Chelatococcus sp. YT9: one gene and its partner. The protein of the gene in region 1 interacts with the protein of each later gene in a pairwise test. Links are inferred from orthologs where the notes say so. Each region holds a gene or a part of one and is shown on either strand. Other genes may lie near its edges. The genes, in order: KIO76_RS03880 and KIO76_RS19115.

Region 1 (10,659 bases):
TTGCAGAGACAACATAAATTACACCTCCATAATTGTGAAAGACCTCGCCTTTTACCCCCGTTGAACCATTTTATGCTAGACAGGCGACACGGAGAGGTTAAAATACAACTAATAATTGCTTCATCCAATTTATTGCCGAGCAAAAATATGAAAACTTATATTTGTGCAGCTCATGCGGGTGGGCAGGGAAAGACGACTGTTGCCCAACTCCTTTTCCGGAATATTCTACGTAAGAATTCCAAGTATAATCTGGTCTCGGCTGATTTCGTCGACGATACAGGACGCTCAAAAATCGGAAAGTTCTATCCTGACCAGGTCGATGAGTTGGGGACAGGTGCGCGCCTGATAGCCGCGAAGCTGGAGAACGATCCCAACGCGGCCCTGCGCTATTGGGACAAGTTCGGCACCATTCTGATGCGTGGGAGCGCGGTTATCGACGTTGGCGCCAATGTGGTGTCGCTTCTGAAGCAGTGGGCTCATCACCGCAGCGCTTTCCGCGTGCTGCAAATGTCGAATGCGCCCCCAAGCGAGATCCTTCTCGTCTGTAAGGCGGAGAAACATGCCATAGAAGACGTGGCGGAACTGGTGGGCACGATCGCTGACAACAAGTTCATCCCCTACGAGCATGTCACCGTCGTGCTGAACGAAGTAGGTGGGTCCTTCGGGCGAATCGATGTCAAGAACGTCATCAAGGAGGCCGCGCCCGACGCTTCCGTTCGCTTCGTCTCCCTGCCGCGGTGCACCTCTGAACTTTGGGCGCAGCTGGAACAAACGAATACGCCGATCGATCGCGTGCTCGAGATGTCCGATCGCGAAATCTCGGAAACGTTCAACACAGATATCTGGAGTGCGACAGCCGGGCTCGCTGACCTCAAGTCCTGGGTGGCGAGCGTCGATAAGGAGTGGAAAAACGCCGGCCTCTTTAAATAGGCCAGTTCGCGGAGCGGCTCTGTTTGAAAACAAGGCGATTTCCGTTTGGCCGATGCCGTTGGCGTCGTTCGTTCCGCGGGTCCGATTCGCTTTCCCGGCATGTGCCATTCGCTAGGGGGCGACTCGTGGTCGCTTCCAACGATCTGCCGGATCTCGCCGTGTAGAGCCCAACCCACCCGCCACCAATGAATTCATAAGTCCGCAAACATCCCCGGACGGGTAACTTTATTTTACTTCGACAGACGAACGACCGACGTGTAAACAGCTGGCGCATCCACGCGAACAGGGGAGCGCCAGCCTTGACCACCGCGCCTCAGTCACCGCCCTCTCCGAGGGATCGCCTTATCGTCGCCCTTGATCTGCCGAGCGTCGCGGAAGCGCAGCGTATGGTCGATCAGCTCGGGGACGCGGTTGCCTTCTACAAGGTCGGGCTCGAGCTGGCGTTTGCCGGCGGCCTGGAATTCGCCGCCGCCTTGGCTCGCTCCGGTCGGCAGGTATTTCTGGACCTCAAGCTCCACGATATCCCGACCACGGTCGAACGCGCCACACGCCAGGTCGCCGATCTCGGCGCCACCTTCCTCACCGTCCATGCCTACCCGCAGACACTGGCGGCGGCTGTGCGCGGCCGCGCTGGGCAGTCAGGCGCTGGCGGCCTGAAGATCCTCGGCGTCACGGTGATGACCTCCTATGGCGACGCGGATCTCCTGGAAGCCGGCTATGCGGAAGACGTCGCGGCGACTGTCGAGCGGCGCGCGCGCCAGGCAGAGGCTGCGGGCGCGGATGGTCTGATCATATCGGCCGAGGAGGCCGCGCGCGTCCGGGGGCTCATCGGCCCGCGCCTCCAACTCGTGACCCCAGGCATTCGCCCGGCAGGTTCTCCCGCTCAGGACCAGAAGCGTGTGATGACACCCCGCGACGCGATCCGCGCCGGTGCCGACTATCTGGTCGTCGGGCGCCCGGTGACGGCGGCAGCCGATCCAGCAGCGGCGGCTCGCGCCATCATCGCCGAAATTCAATCAGCCATTTGAGGACAGAACAATGCCCAAGGGTTATGTGATCGCACGCGTTACCGTCACCAATCCCGATGCTTACGCCAATTACGTGGCGCTCGCTTCGGAAGCCATCAAGCTCTATGGCGGTAAGCCCCTGATGCGTGGCGGCCGCTCGGAGGTACTTGAGGGCGAAGGCCGGCCGCGCAACGTCGTCATCGAGTTCGAGTCCTATGATAAGGCTGTCGCCTACTACAACTCACCCGAATACCAGAAGGCCAAGGCGGCCCGCGAGAACGCAGGCATCGCCGACATGATCGCGGTCGAGGGCGTATAAGCCGGCGCGCGACCTCGGGCAGGCCGGCGGCGGTTATCAGGACAAGGAGAACCGGGGATGAGCGAACTTCGCCTCGTCGTTGTTGGGGCAGCCGGCCGCATGGGACGGATGCTTATCAAAACCGTCAGCGAGACCGCAGGCATGCGCCTCTCCGGGGCTATCGAGCGGAGTGGCAGCGAAGCGCTTGGGCAGGATGCGGGTGTGCTTGCCGGTGTCGGCACGCTCGGCATCCCGGTTACCGATGATGCGCTCGCAGCCTTTGCGGCGGCGGACGGCGTGCTGGATTTCACAGTGCCCGCGGCGACCGTGGCCTTCGCCGGGCTCGCGGCACAAGCACGCATCGTTCATGTCGTAGGGACCACCGGTCTCGACGAGGCCGATATCGCCAAGCTCGAGGCGGCGGCGCGCCATGCCGTCATCATTCGTTCGGGGAATATGAGCCTCGGCGTCAATCTCCTGGCGGCCCTGGTCGAGCGCGTTGCCAGGACGCTCGGCGCGGAGTTCGACATCGAAGTGGTGGAAATGCACCACCGCATGAAGGTGGATGCACCGTCAGGCACGGCGCTGATGCTGGGCGAAGCGGCTGCCAAGGGGCGTGGCATCTTGCTGAAGGATCACGCCGACCGTGGCCGCGACGGCATCACCGGCGCCCGGCATGAAGGCGACATCGGCTTCGCCTCGCTGCGCGGCGGCTCCGTGATCGGGGAACACAGCGTGATCTTTGCAGGCGCCGGCGAGCGCATCGAGCTGTCGCACAAGGCTGAGGATCGCAGTCTCTTCGCGCATGGCGCGGTTCGCGCCGCTCTCTGGGGGCATGGCAAGAAGCCCGGCCTCTATTCCATGGCGGACGTTCTCGACATCGCGGCGATCTAGAGAATGCCCGTCGAGGTCCGGTGCACCGGATATTCTCGGCCGCCTCGTTTTATCGCAATTCCGGACGCAAAAGCGCTGCACGCGTCGGCTGGAATTGCTCTCGCGTATCATTGAAGGAGACTTCGCATGGAGCGACTGCTCGTCCTCGTTCGGCATGGCCAGAGCGACTGGAACCTCAAGAACCTGTTCACCGGCTGGAAAGACCCCGACCTGACGGAGCAGGGCGTGCGCGAGGCGGCGGGCGCTGGCCAGCGCCTGAAGGCCCTCGGGCTGAAATTCGATGTCGCCTTCACTTCGGTGCTGACACGCGCGCAACACACCAACAGCCTGATCCTGAAGGAAATTGGCCAGCCCGACCTGCCGACGATCCGCGACCAGGCGCTGAACGAACGCGACTATGGTGACCTCTCCGGTCTCAACAAGGATGACGCCCGCGCCCGTTGGGGTGAGAAGCAAGTTCATATCTGGCGTCGATCCTATGATATCGCACCGCCCGGCGGCGAAAGCCTTAAGGACACGGCCGCCCGCGTTCTGCCTTATTACATCACCGAGATCCTGCCGCGCGTGCTGCGCGGCGAGCGTGTGCTGGTGGCGGCCCACGGCAACAGCCTCCGCGCGCTCGTCATGGTCCTCGATCGGCTGACCCCCGAGACCATCCCGAGTATGGAACTCGCGACGGGCGTGCCCCTGGTCTATCGTCTCAAGGCCGACTCGACCGTCGAGAGCAAAAGGGTGCTGGAGGGGTGACAGGCGTGGGGGGGACAGGCGCTCTTGCCATCCGGGAGGGGGTGACCTACCACCCTGGCTATCTCAACGCGCAGGAACAGGGCGATCTTGTCGCCGCACTACGCGTGATTCTGCAGGAAGCCCCCTTCTTCACCCCCCGTATGCCGCGCACGGGCAAACCCTTTTCCGTACGCATGAGCAATTGCGGCGCGCTTGGCTGGGTCTCCGACGCACGCGGATATCGCTATCAACCCGCCCATCCGGAGACAGCCCGGCCTTGGCCTGCCATGCCGGAGCAGCTGCTTGAAGCGTGGCGGGACCTTGCCCCGGCCTCACCACGACCCGAGGCCTGCCTCATCAACTTCTATGGCACGGGCGCACGGATGGGGCTGCACCAGGATCGGGATGAGGACGATCTTGTGACGCCGGTCGTCTCGCTCTCCCTCGGGGATACCGCCGTGTTTCGCATCGGCGGGACCAACCGGCGCGATCCGACAACCTCCCTGAAACTTGCATCCGGCGACGCGCTCGTCTTCGGCGGTCCCGCGAGGCTCGCCTTCCATGGCATCGATCGGATCCTGGTCGGGTCTTCGACACTGCTCCAGGAACCGCCGTTCGCCGGCGGCCGCATCAATCTCACCCTGCGTCGCGTCCGTGCGACAGCGGAGCCTTAGTCATGGCGCGTGCGCCGGCTGATCCCGTCCAGGCGGCGATTGCCGCTCTCCAGGCCAGTTTTGGCGATGATACCATCGCCTTGCGCAATGGCCTCGTCACTTACCTTAAGGACATTCACGAACGTGGGCTTGTCCATGCCGAAGAGCGTCTCCTTGCCGAGCGGGATGGCTTGGCTTGCGCGCACCGCCTGTCCGCGACCATGGACAGGATCATCGCCATCGCCTTCGGGGTCGTGACGCAGGTTCTGCATCCGCAACCGCAGGCGGCAAACACCTCTAGACCCGCCTCGATACCTTTGTCGACCCTCGCGATCGTCGCGGTGGGGGGATACGGCCGCGGGACGCTGGCGCCCGGGTCTGACGTCGACATCCTCTTCATGATGAGCGCTCCTGCCAAACCGAAGGGCGCGGCGCGATCGCGCGGTGCCCAGACTTCGACTGCGCAGGCAGCCTGGGGAGAGCGGGTGGTCGAAGCCGTGCTCTACGTGCTGTGGGACCTCAAGCTGAAAGTCGGACACGCCACACGTACCGTTGACGAATCCATTCAGGAAGCGACCAACGACCTTACCATCCGCACAGCCATCCTAGAGGCACGCTACCTCGTCGGAGACAAGGGGCTGTTCGACGAGCTGGTTACCCGCTTTGACAAGGAAATCGTCAGCGGCACAGCGCCGGCCTTTGTCGAGGCCAAACTCGCCGAGCGCGACGCTCGGCTGCACCGCGCCGGCACCTCGCGTTACGTGGTGGAGCCCAACGTCAAAGACGGCAAGGGCGGCCTTCGCGACCTCAACACATTGTTCTGGATCGCCAAATACGCCTACCGCGTGCGCGACGCGAAGGAACTCGTCACCGCCGGATTGTTCACCCAGGATGAGTTCGCGCTGTTCCAGCGCTGCGAATCCTTTCTCTGGCGGGTGCGTTGCCACATGCATTTCGTGACTGGGCGCGCGGAAGAGCGCCTGTCGTTCGACCTGCAACCGCCTATTGCGCTTCGCAACGGCTATATCGCCCATGGCGGCCTCTCGGCCGTCGAACGCTTCATGAAGCGCTATTTCCTCACGGCCAAAGATGTCGGCGATCTCACGGCAATCGTCTGCGCAGCCCTGGAGGCTCGCCACGCAAAACCCCGCCCGGTACTCGACCGCTTCGTCAGCCGGCTGCGCAGCCGCCGTAACTACCGCACGCTGGAATCGCGGGACTTCATCCTCGACAATAATCGGATCACCATCGCCAACAACGAGGTGTTCAAGCGCGACCCGATCAACCTCATCAGGCTTTATTGGCTCGCCGACCGACATAGCTATGCCATCCATCCGGATGCCAGCCGCCTGGCGACGCGCTCACTGACGTTGATCGATCGTTCGGTGCGCAATGACCCGGAAGCCAATCGCCTGTTCCTGGACGTGCTAACGTCACACAACGCGCCCGAAGTTGTTCTGCGGCGTATGAACGAATCCGGCGTGCTCGGGCGCTTTATTCCGGAATTCGGACGCATCGTCGCTCTGATGCAGTTCAACATGTACCATCACTACACGGTCGACGAGCATCTCTTGCGGTCCGTCGGCGTGCTCGCCGATATCGATGCCGGGCGGGTCGACGCGGAGCATCCGCTGTCCGGCGAGGTCATCGGCACCATTCAGAACCGGAAGGCGCTTTACGTCGCGGTCTTCCTGCACGACGTGGCCAAGGGCCGCCAGAGCGATCACTCTACCGGTGGCGCCCGCGTCACCCGCAAGCTGGGACCGCGATTCGGCTTGACCCCGGCAGAGACAGAGACGGCAGCCTGGCTCGTCGACAATCACCTCCTCATGTCGATGGTCGCCCAAAGCCGTGACATCAACGATCCGTCGACGATCCGCAGCTTCGCGGGCACCGTTCAAACGATGGAACGGCTCAAGTTGCTCCTGATCCTGACGGTTTGTGACATCAAGGCCGTTGGTCCAGGCGTCTGGAACGGCTGGAAGGGCGAGTTGCTGCGGAGTCTCTACTATGAGACGCAGATCGCCCTGACCGGGGGTCACATCTCGGCAAGTCGCAACGAGCGTGTCAGCGCCGCCCAAGCGGAACTGCGCGAGGCGCTTCCGGACTGGTCCGGCGCGGAATTCGCGGCCTATGCCGCAAGGCATTATGCGCCTTACTGGCTGAAGGTGGATCTTGCCCGCAAGATCCAGCATGCGAAGCTTATCCGACGCGCGGAGGAAACCGGCGAGACGACGGTGACCGCCGTGGAAACCGACGGTTTCCGTGGCGTCACCGAGCTTGTTGCCGCGGCGCCCGATCATCCGCGCCTCCTCGCCATCCTCACCGGCGCCTGCGCGGCGGCCGGTGGCAATATCGTCGACGCCCAGATCTTCACCACGACAGACGGACTCGCGCTCGACACCCTGGTCATCTCGCGCGCCTTCGATCGCGACGATGATGAACTCCGGCGCGGCGAGCGGATCGCGCAGGCCATCAAACGCGCCTTGACAGGGGAAGTCCGCATTGCGGATCTGGTCGCATCGCGCCGCCCGAAGAAGGATCGCAGCCGCACGTTCCACGTTCCGACCGAGGTCATTGTGGACAACAGCCTCTCGGACCGGCACACGGTGCTCGAAATCTCCGGGCTCGACCGCCCGGGGCTGCTCTATGACCTCACGACGGTGCTCAGCCAGCTCAACCTGAACATCGCATCCGCCCATATCGCCACCTACGGCGAGAAGGTGGTGGACGTCTTTTATGTCACCGACCTCACCGGCGCGAAGGTCGACAACACCAATCGGCAGGCTGCCATCCGGCGCGCCATTGAGCGCATCTTTCTGGATGAGGACGCCAACGCCGCTGACAGCAAGGCCGGATAGAGGCCTTGGGCGTTCGACGAACAAAAGCCGGAAGGACGATGCAGACCAGACAAATGCTTGATTTTTGGTCTGTCTGACCTGATATCACGGATGACAAACAATCAACAGCTACGAGAGCCATGACCCAGACGCCGCCCCGCCCCGAGCAGGCTGACGCCGAGAACAACGCCATCGAGAGAGATGACTCGCTCGCGGGCAATGTCCAAGACGAGATCACCGCCGAAGCGGCGGCGATCGCCGAGCTCGAAGCGGAAAAGCACGAGCTGAAGGATAAGCTCCTGCGGACGCTCGCCGAAATGGAAAACCTCCGCCGGCGCACGGAGCGTGAAATTGCTGATGCGCGGGCCTACGGTGTTACAAGCTTCGCGCGCGACATGCTGACGGCCGTCGACAATATCCGTCGCGCGATCGAGATGATTCCCGCGGAAATCCGCGAGCAGAGCGACAACCCAGTCAAACCTTTCCTCGAAGGTATCGAACTGACCGAGCGTGACCTGATCAAGACCCTCGAACGCCACGGCGTGCGTAAGATCGACCCTGTAGACCAGAAATTCGATCCCAATGTGCATCAGGCAATGTTCGAGGTCGAGGATGCGAGCAAGCCCCACGGCACGGTGGTGCAGGTCATCCAGTCGGGCTTCGTAATCGGCGAGCGCGTGCTGCGGCCAGCCATGGTCGGGGTATCGAAAGGTGGCCCGAAGACTGCAGCGGGCAATTCCTCTGAGTCCGGCACCGTCCAATAAGTGGAGGTGCTGCCTGCCCTCTCGCCGGCAGTACTGAGGATCGAACAGATCCTGGTCATCTCCCAGAGAAGGCCGTCGCGGCTGGCCCGCGATGGCCTTTCATTTACGCCGCACCGATTACCCGGCTCCGGTGTCGGCGATCATTCCTTGGCCTTTTCGGGCTTCGGCGCGATGCTATCGCGGATCGTCTCGAAACGCGCCAGCATCTTCTTCTGGTCACGCTCGCGCGCCATGGCGATCAGGCGGATATAGCGCGTCGTGTCGAAACGGATCGCCTGCATCACGAAGACCTTGTCCTTGGTCTCGGAATCCTGGGCCACAGCGGTAATTTCGTGCCACGGCACATTCTTCAGCGTCAGATTGCGCGCGCTCTTGATTTCCGGAGCAACAATGCTCGCCAGACCGTTGAAAGCTTGGCGCGCGAAACGGTCCTGATCGAGCGTACCAGGAATGGCGCCATCCCCAGATGCGACAATGACGATTGGCTGCTCTGCGCCCTTGATGCTGTCCTTGGGCCCCTCGGTCATCAACAAACCAGTGCCGGCCAGGACGCGCGAAACTCGGAAACCAGCCTGTTTACCAAGTGAGAAGGGAAGCGCGGCGATCTGCTCTTCCATCGGCGGCGGCTTGCGGAAGACGAGGCTCTTCAAGGCTGTGCGGACGGTCTCGTCGCTGTAAGCGCTGGAGGTGGCTTCGGGAACCTGAACCGTAACCACTGCCGTGCTGAGCGGCGACGATGCCACGAGAACCCATTTGTTGATGACGTGGGAGCGAGCTTGCTGCCGCGCACTGACGAAGACGGCCTTTGCATCCGCGAGCGTCCAATCCTCCCGCTTGATGCCGGCAAGGCCCTGCTTCTCCATCTCGCCGACCTTCAGACCCTCGACGACACGGGTGAACGCATCCGCCGGAAGCTCGGTCATCAGGATCGCAGACCCGGACGCTTCATCCTCAAATCCCAGGAAATTCTTGGCCTCCCGCATCTCACCGGGCGGCACAAGACCGATATTCAGCCCCGATGGAAATACGGGATCCGCCGCACGGACGGTCGACGCGAAGGCAGCAAGGACAAAGGCAAGAAGCACGGTAACAACCGATTGTCGCATCATTCAGGGTACCCCCTTTTCGTCCTTCCCGCCCGTCGTCTTCCCGCGAAGCGATGGTGTGATGCACGCTCAATATGGCGACAACGCGATTGACGGCGCTCGTCCCGCGCCAACTTTGAGGCGGATCGCGCCGTGGCGCAATGCTCGGCTTTGGTTCACGTTTCAGCCGAAGACGATCAGACCGGCAAGTCCTGCGGCACCGACGATGATGCGCCACCATGCGAACAGCCCGAAGCCGTGGCGGCTGACGTAGTCAAGCAAGGTCCGCACGACGAACAGGCCCGAGAGAAAAGCCATGATGAAGCCGATGGCGACGAGGCCGATGTCATGGGCATCGAGCAGCTTGTAGTTCTTGTAGAGATCGTAGGCGAAGGCCCCCGCCATGGTCGGCATCGCCAGAAAGAAGGAGAATTCCGTCGCCGCGCGCTTGTTGGAGCCCAGCAGCATCGCGCCGACGATCGTGGCGCCGGAGCGCGAGACGCCGGGGATCATCGCAAGGCACTGAAAGAAGCCGATCTTCAACGTCATGCTGAGGGGAAATTCAGAAATGTCGCGATAACGCCCACCGAGCCCGCGCTGGTCCACAACCATCAGGATGAAGCCGCCTACAATAAGGCTGACGCACACGATCCATGGGTTGAAGAGCACCTCCTTGATGAAACTATGGGCGAACGCGCCAATCACCATCGCCGGCAGGAAGGCGACCAGCACGCCGAGCACGAAACGCTGCACGCCCGGATCATAGGGCAGCTTCTTCGCGATGGTGACAAGGCGGTGGAAATACACAGAAACGATGGCGAGGATTGCCCCGAGCTGCACCAGAACCTCGAAGGTTCGCCCCTTCGATTCGAACCCGAGAAAATGGCCGAGAAGCAGAAGATGCCCCGTGGAGGAAACGGGCAGAAACTCTGTCAGACCCTCGACGAGGCCGAGTATGGCCGCCGACACGACATCGTATGTATTCATCGCTGATCCCACGATCCGAGACTGCGCGCTGCCCGCCCCGGAAGCGGGCGAACCGGGCGCTCCAAAGCCTCAAGGACCTGCTGGATCAATTCCCCGCAAGACGTCATTTCACCGCACTGTCAAGGCTAACGCACTCGTGCGATGCCATAATTTCGCTTCATGGGGCGGCTTCATGGCAGGTGGATGACGGAAGCGGTTCGGAATCACGACAGGACCTTGGTCCACGCTCGGATGCGTTGTGGGCCTGCTGTCGTTAGAGAAGCCTTAATGACAACGCTGGAAAGCCCGGCACAGCCGGCAAAACGAGTTGTTTGCCATTTTTCAGGGTTTTATACGGGACATGTTGTGAATGCGAATGCCCTCCACGCCAATTTGCGCAACGGTTTCTCGCGCGATGCGCTATCACGCTGTCGACCTCACTCATCGTTATTGCCGCCCCACCTGCTGATCGCGTGACACACTCAATGGCGACGTT
Region 2 (4,326 bases), 3.3 Mb from region 1 along the record:
TCGGCGCGGTTGGTCGGCTCGGCAACTGGCTCACGGTGAACAGCCAAGCCGCCCCGGAGACTTTCGCGGTTGCCCCAGGCGGCCGGATACGCCTGCGCCTTGTTAATGCCTCCAACGCCCGTCCTATCAGCCTACGCTTTGAGAAATTCGCGGTCGAAGTCATAGCCCTCGATGGCCAGCCGGCCGAGCCCTTCCCGCCAGCCCGCGACACCCTCGCACTGCTACCCGGCAACCGGGCTGATCTGATCCTGCATTGCGCCACGGAGACGGGTGTCTCCGGCAACGTCGTGGCTGTCCTTGGTCAGGGCTTGCCGCTGCTCACCATCAAGACAGAGGGCGCCCTCTCACCCAATGCCAAGGCCGGTGAGATAAAACTCCTCGGCAATAACCTCCCAGAAGCTATTGATCTTGCCTCGGCTTTACGCGCCGATCTTGTGCTCGAAGGAGGCGTCACAGCCGGCCAGCCTTTCCCGAGCGACGTATCGCGGATCTGGCGTATCAATGGCGTCGCCTTCACGGACGCCCGCAAGCCCCTCTTCTCTATCGGGCAAGGCAAGCCCGTTGTGCTGAGCCTGGTCAACAAGACGGAGTTCCTGCAGGCGCTCCACCTCCATGGGCACACGGCCCGCCTTCTGCACGCCCTCGATGACGGCTGGGAGCCCTATTGGCAGGACACAATCGCAATCCCGGCCGGCCGTACTGTCCGAGTTGCCTTCGTCACCGAAGGCTCTGGCAAATGGATGATCAGTTCCGCGATCCTCGATCGTCTCGGCGGCGGCATGGCGAGTTGGTTCGAGGTCACCTGACTTTTCATATCGGGCCGCTGCGCTCGAAAAGACGCTTGAGCACAGCAGGCAAGGTTTCCGGCAGGTCCTCTGCAATGAGGCCCGGGCCAAAAGCGCGAGCCGCCGCCCCGTGCAGCCAGACGGCGGCAGCCGCGGCCTCCCGGCCGGGCATCCCCTGCGCCAAAAGACCCGTAATGAACCCAGCGAGGACATCTCCCGTCCCCGCAGTCGCCAACCAAGGCGTGCCATTGTCATTGACGATCGCCCGGCCGTCAGGTGTCGCGACCACGGTGTCTGCGCCCTTGAGAACAACGACCGCGCCAGTGTGGTGCGCCGCGGCTATCGCACGCTGCAGCTTCGACGGCGCTTTAATTATCTCATTTACCTCGCTGAAGAGACGTGAAAATTCACCCTCATGAGGTGTCAGAACCGTTGGCGCGGGGTTGACTTTGGCAAGCGACGTGAGGGTGGCGAGGCCAGCCGCACCTTCAACGGCAAAGCTCGTCAGGCCATCGGCATCGATGACAAGCGCCCGGCCCGCTTCCGCTGCGACCGATATCAAACCGCGTGTAGCGTCACCCACACCAGCCCCGGGCCCTATCGCAAGCGCATTGAGGCGCTCGTCGGCGAGGAGCGACTTCAGACCTCCCGCGCCATCGATCGACCGCACCATGATCGCGGTGAGATGGGCAGCATTCACCGCTAGCGCCGCGGGCGGCGAGGCTACGGTGACAAGCCCTGCCCCAACACGCAACGCAGCGCGCGCGGACAGCCGCGCCGCGCCCGTACTGCCAATGCCGCCGGATACGATAACCGCGTGGCCCCGCCCGTATTTGTGCCCGGCCGTCTCGGGCAGCGGGTAAGTAGCTAGCCATAGCCCCGGAGCATTGGCGGCATAGGGCGACGCGATGGCGGCGACGGTCGCGTCGCTGATGCCGATATCGGCGATCGTCACCGAGCCGCAATGCAGCCGGCCCGGTAGAAGAAGATGTCCGGGCTTGCGCCGGGCGAATGTAACGGTCTCGTGCGCCATCACCGCGATGCCGCGCACCGCGCCCGTATCCCCATCAATGCCAGATGGAATGTCGGCCGAGATCACATAGGCCTTCGAGGCGTTGATCGCGGCGATGGCAACGGCGGCCTCCCCCTCCAGGTCTCGCGAAAGCCCTGTGCCGAACAGCGCATCGATGATGAGCTCCGCGCCTACGAGATTCATCGCAGCAAGCGGGCTGACTGCGCCGCGCCAGGTGCCGGCAGCCCAAGCCGCATCGCCGCTCAGCGCCTGCGGGGAGCCAAGGAGATGAAGCGCGACTTCGTAACCTTCCTCGGCAAGGATCCGGGCGGCGACGAAACCGTCGCCTCCGTTGTTGCCAGGACCGCAAACGACGACGACCCTTCGCCCGACGGGCACGCATTCCGCCGCCCGGTGAGCGACGGCCCGCCCTGCCCGCTCCATCAGCTCCCAGCCTGGCACGCCTGAAGCAATCGTGCGCTGATCGGCCTCGCGTACCGCAGCATTGGTGAGGATCTCGTACATCATTCCCTCGCCGTTCACGCAGTTAAGCTCTCGGAGCCGTCGCATACACGACACCATAGATGAATGTCCCCGAACGCAAAGCAGCCCCCGGGCAATTCTCAGGGCAGTTCGTGGCGTCTTCCCGAGCACCAAAGGGGAAGTTTTCCGCTCCTTGAACGGCTGAAGCTCAAAAGGTCATCAAATGCATAATTTTTGTGCTGTCCGCTGATGAACATTGCGGCACTCAACAGCCCGTTCCGCAAACTTCGACATGGCCGCCACCGACCCATTGATGGTAAGAGCCGTCTAGTCACGTTCGCCATCGGAAGCTAGGCGCCTAGGGGAGACCACGACGGATGAAGAGAATTGATGCGATCATCAAGCCCTTCAAGCTCGACGAGGTAAAGGAAGCGCTGCAGGACCTCGGCTTGCAGGGCATAACCGTCATCGAGGCCAAGGGCTTCGGCCGGCAGAAAGGCCATACGGAGCTCTACCGCGGCGCCGAATATGTGGTTGATTTCCTGCCCAAAGTGAAAATCGAGATCGTCCTTGCCGACGATATGGTGGACCGGGCCATCGAGGCGATCCGGAAGGCCGCCCAGACAGGTCGGATCGGAGATGGCAAGATTTTTGTATCCAGCGTGGAGGAAGCAATTCGCATCCGAACGGGGGAAACCGGTCTCGACGCGATTTGATCTGAAGCAACCTGCGAGCGCCGCGAGCGCGGGTTAATGACGTTTGTGCAACACGAGGAACGAATGATGAAGAGCGCCCAGGATGTGCTGAAGGCGATCAAAGAGCAGGACATCAAGTACGTCGATTTCCGCTTCACCGACCCGCGCGGCAAGTGGCAGCACGTCACCTTCGACGTGTCGATGATCGACGAGGAAATCTTCGCCGAAGGCACCATGTTCGACGGTTCCTCGATTGCCGGGTGGAAGGCCATCAACGAGTCGGACATGCTCCTGATGCCCGACCCGACGACGGCCCAGCTCGACCCGTTCTTCGCAGCGCCCACGCTGTCGATCGTCTGCGACATCCTCGAGCCGACCACGGGCGAATCCTACAGCCGTGATCCGCGCGGGATCGCGAAGAAGGCAGAGGCCTTCCTGCAGTCCACCAAGATCGGCGACACGATCTTCGTCGGCCCGGAAGCCGAGTTCTTCGTGTTTGATGACGTTCGCTTTTCCGCGACGCCTTACAACACCGGCTTCAAGCTGGATGCCACCGAGTTGCCGACGAATGGCGACACGGAATACGAGGGTGGCAACATGGGCCACCGGATTCCCGTGAAGGGCGGCTACTTCCCGGTTCCCCCGCTCGACAGCGCCCAGGACATGCGCGGCGAGATGCTCGCAGCCATGGCCTCCATGGGTGTAAAGGTCGAGAAGCACCACCATGAGGTGGCCTCCGCTCAGCACGAACTCGGCATGAAGTTCGACACGCTGACGCACATGGGCGATCAGATGCAGATCTACAAATACTGCATCCACAATGTCGCCAACAGCTACGGCAAGTCGGCCACCTTCATGCCGAAGCCGGTTTATGGCGACAACGGCTCGGGCATGCACGTTCACCAGTCGATCTGGAAGGATGGCAAGCCGGTCTTCGCGGGCAACAAGTATGCCGACCTCAGCCAGGAATGCCTCTGGTACATCGGCGGCATCATCAAGCACGCCAAGGCTATCAACGCCTTCACCAACCCGTCGACCAACTCCTACAAGCGTCTCGTCCCGGGCTTCGAGGCTCCGGTGCTGCTTGCCTATTCCTCGCGCAACCGCTCCGCGTCCTGCCGTATCCCGTGGACGGCTTCGCCCAAGGCCAAGCGCGTCGAAATCCGCTTCCCCGATCCAACCGCGAACCCCTACCTCGGCTTCGCGGCCCTGCTGATGGCCGGCCTCGACGGCATCATCAACAAGATCGATCCGGGCGCAGCCATGGACAAGGATCTCTACGACCTGCCGCCGCGTGAGCTGAAGAAGATCCCGACCGTGTCCGCCAGCCTGCGCGAGGCGCTCGGCCATC

What was found.
Region 2: the proteins of KIO76_RS03880 (region 1) and KIO76_RS19115 interact in binary tests that used the Escherichia coli proteins (3 or more experiments, as listed by UniProt). The link is inferred for Chelatococcus sp. YT9 from one-to-one orthologs.

What each region holds. Positions count from the first base shown.
Region 1 is NZ_JAHBRW010000001.1:831,440-842,098, forward strand. Bases 4,191-7,569 are described here. They hold KIO76_RS03880 ([protein-PII] uridylyltransferase), read left to right. Parts: upstream 4,191-4,531; coding sequence 4,532-7,369; downstream 7,370-7,569. Other genes in these bases: KIO76_RS03875 (alpha-ketoglutarate-dependent dioxygenase AlkB family protein), read left to right, coding at 4,191-4,529; grpE (nucleotide exchange factor GrpE), read left to right, coding at 7,453-7,569. Outside these bases: KIO76_RS03850 (hypothetical protein), read left to right, coding at 148-930; pyrF (orotidine-5'-phosphate decarboxylase), read left to right, coding at 1,230-1,958; KIO76_RS03860 (DUF1330 domain-containing protein), read left to right, coding at 1,969-2,256; dapB (4-hydroxy-tetrahydrodipicolinate reductase), read left to right, coding at 2,314-3,129; KIO76_RS03870 (2,3-bisphosphoglycerate-dependent phosphoglycerate mutase), read left to right, coding at 3,256-3,876; more of KIO76_RS03875, read left to right, coding at 3,882-4,190; more of grpE, read left to right, coding at 7,570-8,112; KIO76_RS03890 (hypothetical protein), read right to left, coding at 8,253-9,221; KIO76_RS03895 (undecaprenyl-diphosphate phosphatase), read right to left, coding at 9,381-10,184; KIO76_RS03900 (glutathione S-transferase family protein), read left to right, coding at 10,649-10,659.
Region 2 is NZ_JAHBRW010000001.1:4,138,800-4,143,125, forward strand. What follows is about bases 1,399-4,326. They hold KIO76_RS19115 (P-II family nitrogen regulator), read left to right. Parts: upstream 1,399-2,657; coding sequence 2,658-2,996; downstream 2,997-4,326. Other genes in these bases: KIO76_RS19110 (NAD(P)H-hydrate dehydratase), read right to left, coding at 1,399-2,322; glnA (type I glutamate--ammonia ligase), read left to right, coding at 3,063-4,326. Outside these bases: KIO76_RS19105 (multicopper oxidase family protein), read left to right, coding at 1-806; more of KIO76_RS19110, read right to left, coding at 811-1,398. UniProt on the Escherichia coli protein: P-II indirectly controls the transcription of the glutamine synthetase gene (glnA). P-II prevents NR-II-catalyzed conversion of NR-I to NR-I-phosphate, the transcriptional activator of GlnA. When P-II is uridylylated to P-II-UMP, these events are reversed.